2 regions of the Flavonifractor sp. An9 genome follow, and region 1 is predicted to be linked to the other one. Evidence: a T-box and tRNA genes for the amino acid it is inferred to sense, from the RefSeq annotation. Region 1 holds a T-box; the other holds one or more tRNA genes.
What was found. A T-box is a leader RNA that pairs with one kind of tRNA and senses whether it is charged. The one in region 1 lies ahead of B5G40_RS06820 (glycine--tRNA ligase), so its partner is inferred to be a tRNA-Gly.
Positions count from the first base shown of each region.

Region 2: it encodes a tRNA-Gly, which carries the amino acid that the T-box ahead of B5G40_RS06820 (glycine--tRNA ligase) is inferred to sense. The anticodon was not compared.

Region 1 covers NZ_NFHC01000007.1:101,846-106,012, forward strand. Annotated here, with positions in the region: gene B5G40_RS06810 (ECF transporter S component) at 1-203, opposite strand, end outside; gene coaBC (bifunctional phosphopantothenoylcysteine decarboxylase/phosphopantothenate--cysteine ligase CoaBC) at 458-1,657, shown strand; T-box leader at 1,713-1,920, shown strand; gene B5G40_RS06820 (glycine--tRNA ligase) at 1,979-3,415, shown strand; gene bilS (flavodoxin family protein BilS) at 3,469-3,975, opposite strand; gene rnhA (ribonuclease HI) at 4,066-4,167, opposite strand, start outside.
Region 2 covers NZ_NFHC01000005.1:129,185-133,351, forward strand. Annotated here, with positions in the region: gene B5G40_RS05545 (FAD:protein FMN transferase) at 1-642, opposite strand, end outside; gene B5G40_RS05550 (hypothetical protein) at 863-1,639, shown strand; gene B5G40_RS05555 (HD domain-containing protein) at 1,695-2,357, opposite strand; tRNA gene B5G40_RS05560 (tRNA-Gly) at 2,528-2,601, shown strand; tRNA gene B5G40_RS05565 (tRNA-Arg) at 2,605-2,681, shown strand; tRNA gene B5G40_RS05570 (tRNA-His) at 2,707-2,782, shown strand; tRNA gene B5G40_RS05575 (tRNA-Gln) at 2,845-2,919, shown strand; tRNA gene B5G40_RS05580 (tRNA-Lys) at 2,923-2,998, shown strand; gene B5G40_RS05585 (hypothetical protein) at 3,182-3,520, opposite strand; gene B5G40_RS05590 (RNA polymerase sigma factor) at 3,653-4,167, opposite strand, start outside.

The DNA of each region.
Region 1 (4,167 bases):
CCCAGGAACGCGCCCTTCTTGGGCCCCAGCAGAATGGAACCGATGATGACCGGCACATGGAGAATGGTGGCCTTGATCACAGGCAGGTCGATAAGACCCAGGGGTGTAAAGGTGAGCAAAAAGATGATGCCGGTAAACATAGCCAGAATGGCCATACCCTGCACCTGCTTGCTCCGCTGAGACCGGGTGAGCGCTTTTTTCATATTCAATTACCTCCAGCTGCCGTTCCTCTTAAGAGGATACAGCGCATATTTTGGGTGACTGACCACCGATGGGCTGGGACCTGCCGTCTCCTGAGAGTACAGCGGTCCCCGACGGGGACAGCCGGAGCTATTATAGCGGTTTTATCCCCAAAATGCAATGGGAATGTGGAAAACTTACTTTGTGTCTGCTATAATTGAGGGACACATCACGGCGGCGGAAGGCCGTCCCTACAGATCATAAGGAGCTTCTTGCTATGCAGTTAAAAGGAAAAACCGTGCTGCTGGGGGTCACCGGCGGCATCGCCTGCTACAAATCCGCCAACCTGGCCTCCGCCCTGGTGAAGCAGGGGGCCAACGTCCAGGTGCTCATGACCAAAAATGCCACCGAGTTCATCGGTCCCCACACCTTTGAGTCCCTCACCGGCAACCGGGTGAGCGTGGACACCTTCGACCGCAACTATCAGTTCCAGGTGGAGCACATCGCTCTGGCCGACCAGGCCGATCTGGTGCTGGTGGCTCCCGCCACCGCCAACGTGCTGGCCAAGCTGGCCCACGGCCTGGCCGACGATATGCTGACCACCACTATTCTGGCCTGCAACTGCCCCAAGATCGCCGCCCCCGCCATGAACACCAAAATGTACGAGAACCCCGTCACCCAGGACAACCTGGACATTTTACGGAAATACGGCTGGGAGATCGTGGAGCCCGCCAGCGGCCGTCTGGCCTGCGGGGCCGTGGGCAAGGGCAAAATGCCCGAGCCGGAGGATCTGCTGGAGACCGTCCTCCACGCCCTGAGCCACGAGAAGGATATGTCCGGCCTGAAGGTGCTGGTCACCGCCGGTCCCACCCGGGAGGCTCTGGACCCGGTGCGCTATCTCACCAACCACTCCACCGGCAAGATGGGTTACGCCATCGCCAAAGCCGCCGCCGCCCGGGGCGCCCAGGTTACCCTGGTGTCCGGGCCGGTGAACCTGAAAAAGCCCCCCTACATGGAGGTGGTGGACATTGTGTCCGCCCAGGATATGTTTGACGCGGTGACCAGCCGTGCCCCCGACCAGGATATCATCATCAAGGCTGCCGCCGTGGCCGACTACCGCCCCGCCACCGTGGCGGAGGACAAGATCAAAAAGAGCGGCAACGATTCCGATCTATCCCTCCCCCTGGCCCGCACCAGCGACATCCTGGCCTGGCTGGGTGAGCACCGGGCGCCCGGCCAGTTCCTGTGCGGCTTCTCCATGGAAACGAGGGACATGGTGGCCAACTCCAAGAAGAAGCTGGAGAAAAAGCACATCGACCTCATTGCCGCCAACAACCTGAAGCAGGCGGGTGCAGGCTTCGGGGTGGACACCAACGTGCTCACCCTCATCGCCGCCGACGGGGCCAAGGAACTGCCCCTCATGAGCAAGGAGGAGGCCGCCCACGCCCTGCTGGACGAAATTATGGGCCGCCGGTGAGGATTCCCCCCTTTTTGCCTTGACGGTAGGGGGAAAAAATGATAGAATAGCCCGCGATAAGGCAGTGATCGGGAAGAGTACCCCCATGTTTCCGCACCAGAGAGGAGCCGGACGGTGCAAGGCTCCGGCGGAGGTGGAGGGAAGGCGCCCGTGAGCCGCGGGGAGGCAATGCCCCGCCGGTCCCCCGCCGTTACCGGGAACGAAGAGCGTACCAGCCAGGTACGAATTCAGGTGGAACCACGGACATTTTGTTCGCCCTGAGCCGAAAAACGGCTCAGGGCGTTATTTTTTGTTCTGAGCCAGACAAAAGGAGTATGTGACATGAAAAACACCGAAAAGACCATGGAGCAGATCGTCACCCTGTGTAAGGGCCGGGGCTTCATCTTCTCCGGCTCCGAGATCTACGGCGGCCTGGCCAACACCTGGGACTACGGCCCTCTGGGTGTGGAGCTGAAGAACAACGTCAAGAAGGCCTGGTGGAAGAAGTTCGTCCAGGAGAACCCCTATAACGTGGGTCTGGACGCCGCCATTCTCATGAACCCCCAGACCTGGGTGGCCTCCGGCCATCTGGGCGGCTTCTCCGATCCTCTGATGGACTGTAAGGAGTGTAAGGAGCGTTTCCGCGCCGACAAGCTCATCGAGGACTGGTGCGCTGAGAACAGCGTGGAGCTGCCCAAGCCCATCGACGCCTTCTCCCAGGAGGAAATGAAGAACTTCATCGAGGAGAACAACATCCCCTGCCCCACCTGCGGCAAGCACAACTTCACCGACATCCGTCAGTTCAACCTGATGTTCAAGACCTTCCAGGGCGTCACCGAGGACGCCAAGAACACCGTGTACCTGCGGCCTGAGACCGCCCAGGGCATTTTTGTCAACTTCCAGAACATCCAGCGCACCACCCGCAAGAAGCTGCCCTTCGGCGTGTGCCAGGTGGGCAAGTCCTTCCGCAACGAGATCACCCCCGGCAACTTCACCTTCCGTACCCGTGAGTTCGAGCAGATGGAGCTGGAGTTCTTCTGCAAGCCGGGCACCGACATGGAGTGGTTCCAGTACTGGCGCTCCTTCTGCAAGGAGTGGCTGCTGAGCCTGGGGATGCAGGAGGAGAACCTGCGGCTGCGTGATCACAGCCCCGAAGAGCTGTGCTTCTACTCCAAGGGCACCACCGACTTCGAGTTCCTCTTCCCCTTCGGCTGGGGCGAGCTGTGGGGCGTGGCCGACCGTACCGACTACGACCTGACCCAGCACCAGAACGTCTCCGGCAAGGATATGACCTACTTCGACCAGGAGACCGGCGAGCACTATATCCCCTACGTGGTGGAGCCCTCCCTGGGCGCCGACCGCGTGACCCTGGCCTTCCTGGTGGATGCCTTCGATCAGGAAGTGGTTGGCCAGGACAAGAAGGGCAACGACGACATCCGCACCGTGCTGCGCCTCCACCCCGCTCTGGCCCCCTTCAAGTGCGCCGTGCTGCCCCTGAGCAAGAAGGAAGTGCTGGCCGGCCCCGCCCAGCAGCTGCGTGATGAGCTGGCCCGCGACTTCATGGTGGACTACGACGACGCCGGCTCCATCGGCAAGCGCTATCGCCGCCAGGACGAGATCGGCACCCCCTTCTGCATCACCCTGGACTTCCAGACCGTGGGCGACGAGAACACCCCCGCCGACAACTGCGTCACCATCCGTGAGCGCGACTCCATGGAGCAGGTGCGCATTCCCATGGACCAGGTCAAGGCTTATATTGCCGAGCGCGTGAAGTTCTAATTTCCATCAAAAAAATCCCTGTTGCTAACGCAACAGGGATTTTTTCTTACTTTTTATGCCTTCATGGCCTCCCGGGCGAAGTCGGCGGCCTGGTCCAGATCACTCTGGTCCGGGTGGGTCAGGGCCAGGTCAAAGGCCTGGATCATGGATTTCAGCTTGGCGTTGTCCGGGTCGGCCTTCAGCTGGGCCTCGTACCGGTCCTTCACCGTCTGGGGCATCTTGCCGGTGCAGAAGAAGCTGCTCACCACCTGGTTGCCCTTGGGGACCTCCGCCTTGAAGCGGTCGGACAAAGAGGCGAAGTACAGCTCGGAGATGCCGAAACCGGCGGTGCCGAAGATGGCCACCCGCTTGCCGTACAGGCTATGTAAAAATTCCTGCATAGCCGGAGTGAGGGTACCCTTGTCGGTCCAGGACCCGGCAAAGACCAGCTCCGCCTGGTCCACGTTCTGGGGCGGCGGGCCGAAGGCCACAATGTCGTGGCCCTCACAGGCCTCCCGGATGGCCTGAGCCACCTGGGCGGTGTTGCCGGTCTGGCTGTCAAATACAATGGCGATTTTCATAGGTCCTCCTTTGGACAATGGACGGGCCGATGTGGGCAGAAGGTGAATTGCCCCAAAGGGGCAAGAGAAGCCACCCTGGGGTGTCGGCCCCTACTTATACTTCCGGCTTTCGGTCACCGCCAGCTCATCGCAGCGGTTGTTGTACGGGTTATCAGCGTGGCCTTTGACCCAGTGGAGGTGGACGGTGTGGTA
Region 2 (4,167 bases), on a different contig from region 1:
CTGCCAGGCGGAACCATCCAGCTTACTGCCAATGGCGGTGACGTTGCCGCCCAGATCCAGCAGAGCGGAAGTAACGCCATACTTTCGCAGCACGGCGTCCGCCCGGCCGGCGGCAAAGCCCTTAGCCACCGCGCCCAGGTCCACTTCCATGCCTGCCTGCTCAAGTCGGGCAGAGGAGGAGGCCTCATCCACAATGAGGGCTTCGCTGTTCACCAGAGACATAGCGTCGGCCAAAGCCTCAGCTGAAGGAACGTGGCGCTCCTCCTTGGTAAAGCCCCAGGCGTCCATCACAGGCGCGATGGTGATATCAAAGCAGCCGGGCAGCAGCTGAGAAACTGATTTGGCAAAGGACAGCAGATCTGCCACCTCGGCATCCAAAGAGATCAGGGTGCCGTCTCCGGCATGGCTGTTGAGAAGAGAGATCTGGCTGTCCGGATTGGTGCGGGAAAGCAGCTTGTCCAGACGTTCGACCTCCTGCCGGGCGGCCTGGATGGCATCTTCGCCGCCTTCGTTATATACACGGATGGACATGACGGTGTCCATGGAAAAGAACTGGACCTGTGCAGGTTCCGCATCGGCAGAGGGGGCGGTGCAGCCAGCCAGGAAAAGCAGGCAGCAAAGGAAAGGAAGAAAACGCTTCATGATTGACTCCATTCTGCATGGTGCCGCTCCGCCAAAGACCGATGGCGCCGCGGTTTCGGAATTTTTTGCAGACTTTATTCTAGCATAGTTTTTCACGATTGAAAAGAGAAAAGGGATTCTTGACTTGCAATATGCGGCAGATTCTGATAAACTATATGGGATTGATGATTCAGGGTTGTTCGCCATATCTGCCGAACACTTTGCCACAGGAGATGGATACATGAATAAGAAAGAACAACAGAAAGCCCAGCGCGCACGGGAAGAAGACATCGTTCTGACTAAGGTCCTCTGGTGGATTCTGGGCGCTGTGGTGCTGGAGGCTCTGCTCCTTCTGCTGAACAAGGTATATGTAAACTTTACCACTGAACAGGTCTATATTGCGGTAGCCCTTCAGGGAATGTTCAATGTATTGTCCATTGTACTGCCGATCTGCTTCGTGGTTTTGCTGATTTGGACCCTGGTATTCTGGCGTGCAGGCCGTTCTCTTTGTCTGCCGGGGGTCCTGACCGGGATTTCTCTGGTGCTGGCCGTGTGTGCGGTGGTCATTCATTACTTCTATGACAAGGGCATCAATTTCCTGTACATCGCGGTGCCTGCGGTGGCCGTGCTGGCGCTGATTTACTATCTCTATCAGCGGGAATTTTTCTTTGCTGCGGTACTCGGTGCTTTGGGTCTGCTGGGCGTTAAGGTTGCTGCTCAGGCTGCCAGCAGTCCTCTGGTGGGATATGGCTATCTGGCTGTACTGGCCGTGATCGTTGTGGTTGCCGCCGTGTGCTTCCGGATGCTCCAGGCTCACAAGGGTGTGTGGAACATCAAAGGTAAGAGCAAGGAAATCCTGCCCAAGAACGCGAACTACGCCATGCTCTATGTGACCTGCGCCCTGGTCGCCGTGGTGGTAATCGCGGCGTGCGTGCTGGGGGCCCTGGCACTGCTGTACGGCGTATTGGTAGCCTGGCTGCTGATCTTGGCGGTCTACTACACCGTGCGTCTCATGTAATTGCGTGAAAGAATAAAAAAGCCCGGTTCGGCAAACGCCGAACCGGGCTTTTTTATTACAGAAGAGCCAGACCGTTGATGACCAGCTTGAACTGGAGACTCAGGTGCTCGGCCGCCCGGCGGCACAGGAGCATCCGCTCTAAAAAGATCTCGAAGTAGTCCATAACGGCACAGAACTCTGTATTGATGGTCAGAGTCAGGGTAATGGTACCGGCATCCTTGTCCAGCGAAAGATCGGAACGCTCGGCGGCGTAGTTGACCCGATCATGGATGTCAAAGCTTTGGTGCTCCTTGTTGCGGACCCGGCTGCGGCGCACGTCGGTCTTGTCGGCAAGGATCAGGGCGGCGGCCACAGGATTGACCGGGAAGGCGGTAGAGTCGTCGTGATGGCCGATGGCGGTGATGACAGCGGCTACATCTGCCGGTTCCATTCCCATCTTATCCAAAATACGAAAGGCCATAACCGCGCCGGTTTGGGCGTGATCGTGGCGGTTGACCACGTTGCCGATGTCGTGCATAAAACCAGCAATGCGGGCCAGTTCCTGCTGATGAGCATCATAACCAAGCTGTACCAGAATGTCAGCAGCGACCTCAGCGCAGCGTGTCACATGGGCAAAGCTGTGTTCTGTAAAACCCAGTGCCGACAGCGAATGGTCGGCCTGTGTGATATAGGTGCGGATTTCTTCCGATTGGCGTACCATCTGATAACTGATTTTCATACCGGGATTTCCTCCTCTGCCAGATAGCCTGCTCTCTCATCATAACCAAGGAAGGCCTGTTTTGCAAGTTGGAGAAAAATTTTTCTGGACTGTGCAAAAAAGCGTTGACAAATAGCAAATGGTATGCTACTATATTCTGGCTGACGTACTTAACAACAGTCAGCGCCCATGCGGGTGTAGTTCAATGGTAGAATCCCAGCCTTCCAAGCTGGTCGCGTGGGTTCGATTCCCATCACCCGCTCCATACGCGCCTGTAGCTCAGGTGGATAGAGCAACTGCCTTCTAAGCAGTGGGTCAGGGGTTCGAGTCCCTTCAGGCGTGCCATTTTCCCGCTTGGTTTTTCCATATGGTGGGTGTAGTTCAGTTGGTAGAGCATCGGATTGTGGTTCCGAGTGTCGCGGGTTCGAGTCCCGTCACCCACCCCATAAACGCATGGCGGAAGGGCCGGAGCGTCCGCTCCGGCCCCTTTGCTATTGACCAGCCATGTTGGGGTGTAGCCAAGTGGTAAGGCACGGGACTTTGACTCCCGCATTCGCTGGTTCGAGCCCAGCCATCCCAGCCATATGACTCGTTAGCTCAGTCGGCAGAGCAACTGCCTTTTAAGCAGTGGGTCCGGGGTTCGAATCCCCGACGGGTCACCAAAAAGAAAACCCTGTAGCTTCAAAGGCTACAGGGTTTTTTCTTACTCTTGCAATAGAAAGCGCGATTCCGGTTTGGCGTTTTCAGTTCCTGCTTCCGTAATGAAAAACCGGGTTCAAGTGCAGAAATTGCACACGGCGTTACACACGGGTTTACCTAGATCTCAGCGATCATTTTCATAATTGTCACCCCTTAATATAACGGTAAAGTTTTTCCAGGTCGGTGCGGTCAATGGTCATGTCACCAATCAGCGGAATACTAATAGTCTGCTTTTTGCCGTTAGCAAACTGCGGAGCAACGGCCTGGTACAGCTTGTCGATATCCACGTTGCCCTCGGCGTCGATCACGTCCAGAACGGCGACCGCAGGATGCTCCCGGTACTTCTCCATCAGACCGACCACGTTGTTGGCGGCCAGCGCCGTGTAGACGCCCAGGCCCAGCTTTTTAATGCCGGTCAGATGGGGAAGAACGTCAGTATCAATGTATTTAACAAGGCCGGTTTTGACCTGCTGCATAGTAACCATAAATACCTCCTGATTTTAGAAAATTAGAAAAGGGGAAGGGCGTCAACCCTTCCCCTTTTTGCGTGTCCGGGCCTTCTTTGTGGGCGTTGGTTCCTCTGCTGTTAGGGCAAATGCCGAAACAGGAACAGCCCTTCAGGCGGCGGGCGTGGTGGTAGTGGCGGCGGCGGGAGTAATGGTTACATTACCCCAGCCGGGGCACACGCTGGTGTTGGGCACCACAGTCTTGGTGATTGCGGACAGCTGGCCCTGCATACAGGTCACAGTGCCGTTGATGGTGGCATTAAAGACCGCCTGCTGGGCAATCTGAGCCTGAAGCGCGTTGATCTGGGCGGTGTAGTCCTTCACCACGTCGGTCAGCTTCTGGTCAACATAGACCTGAGACTCCAGCAGGCCAATGCGGGCGTCCTTGGAGGCAATCTCCTGGGTCAGGTTCAGCTCGTAGCGGTTGACGGCGGTGTTTTCGGAGCAGCAGCCGCCAGCAATGCCGCTATGCAGGTTCAGCAGGCCAGCGCCCCCGTTCAGCAGGCCCAGAGCAGTACCGGCAATTCCGAGACCCAGGCCAGCACCAGCAACACCCTTGCTTGGTGATGTTTTCTCGGTGATGTTCAGCCGGTCTGCAATCTCGTTGTGGGAGAGGTCATCAAAGA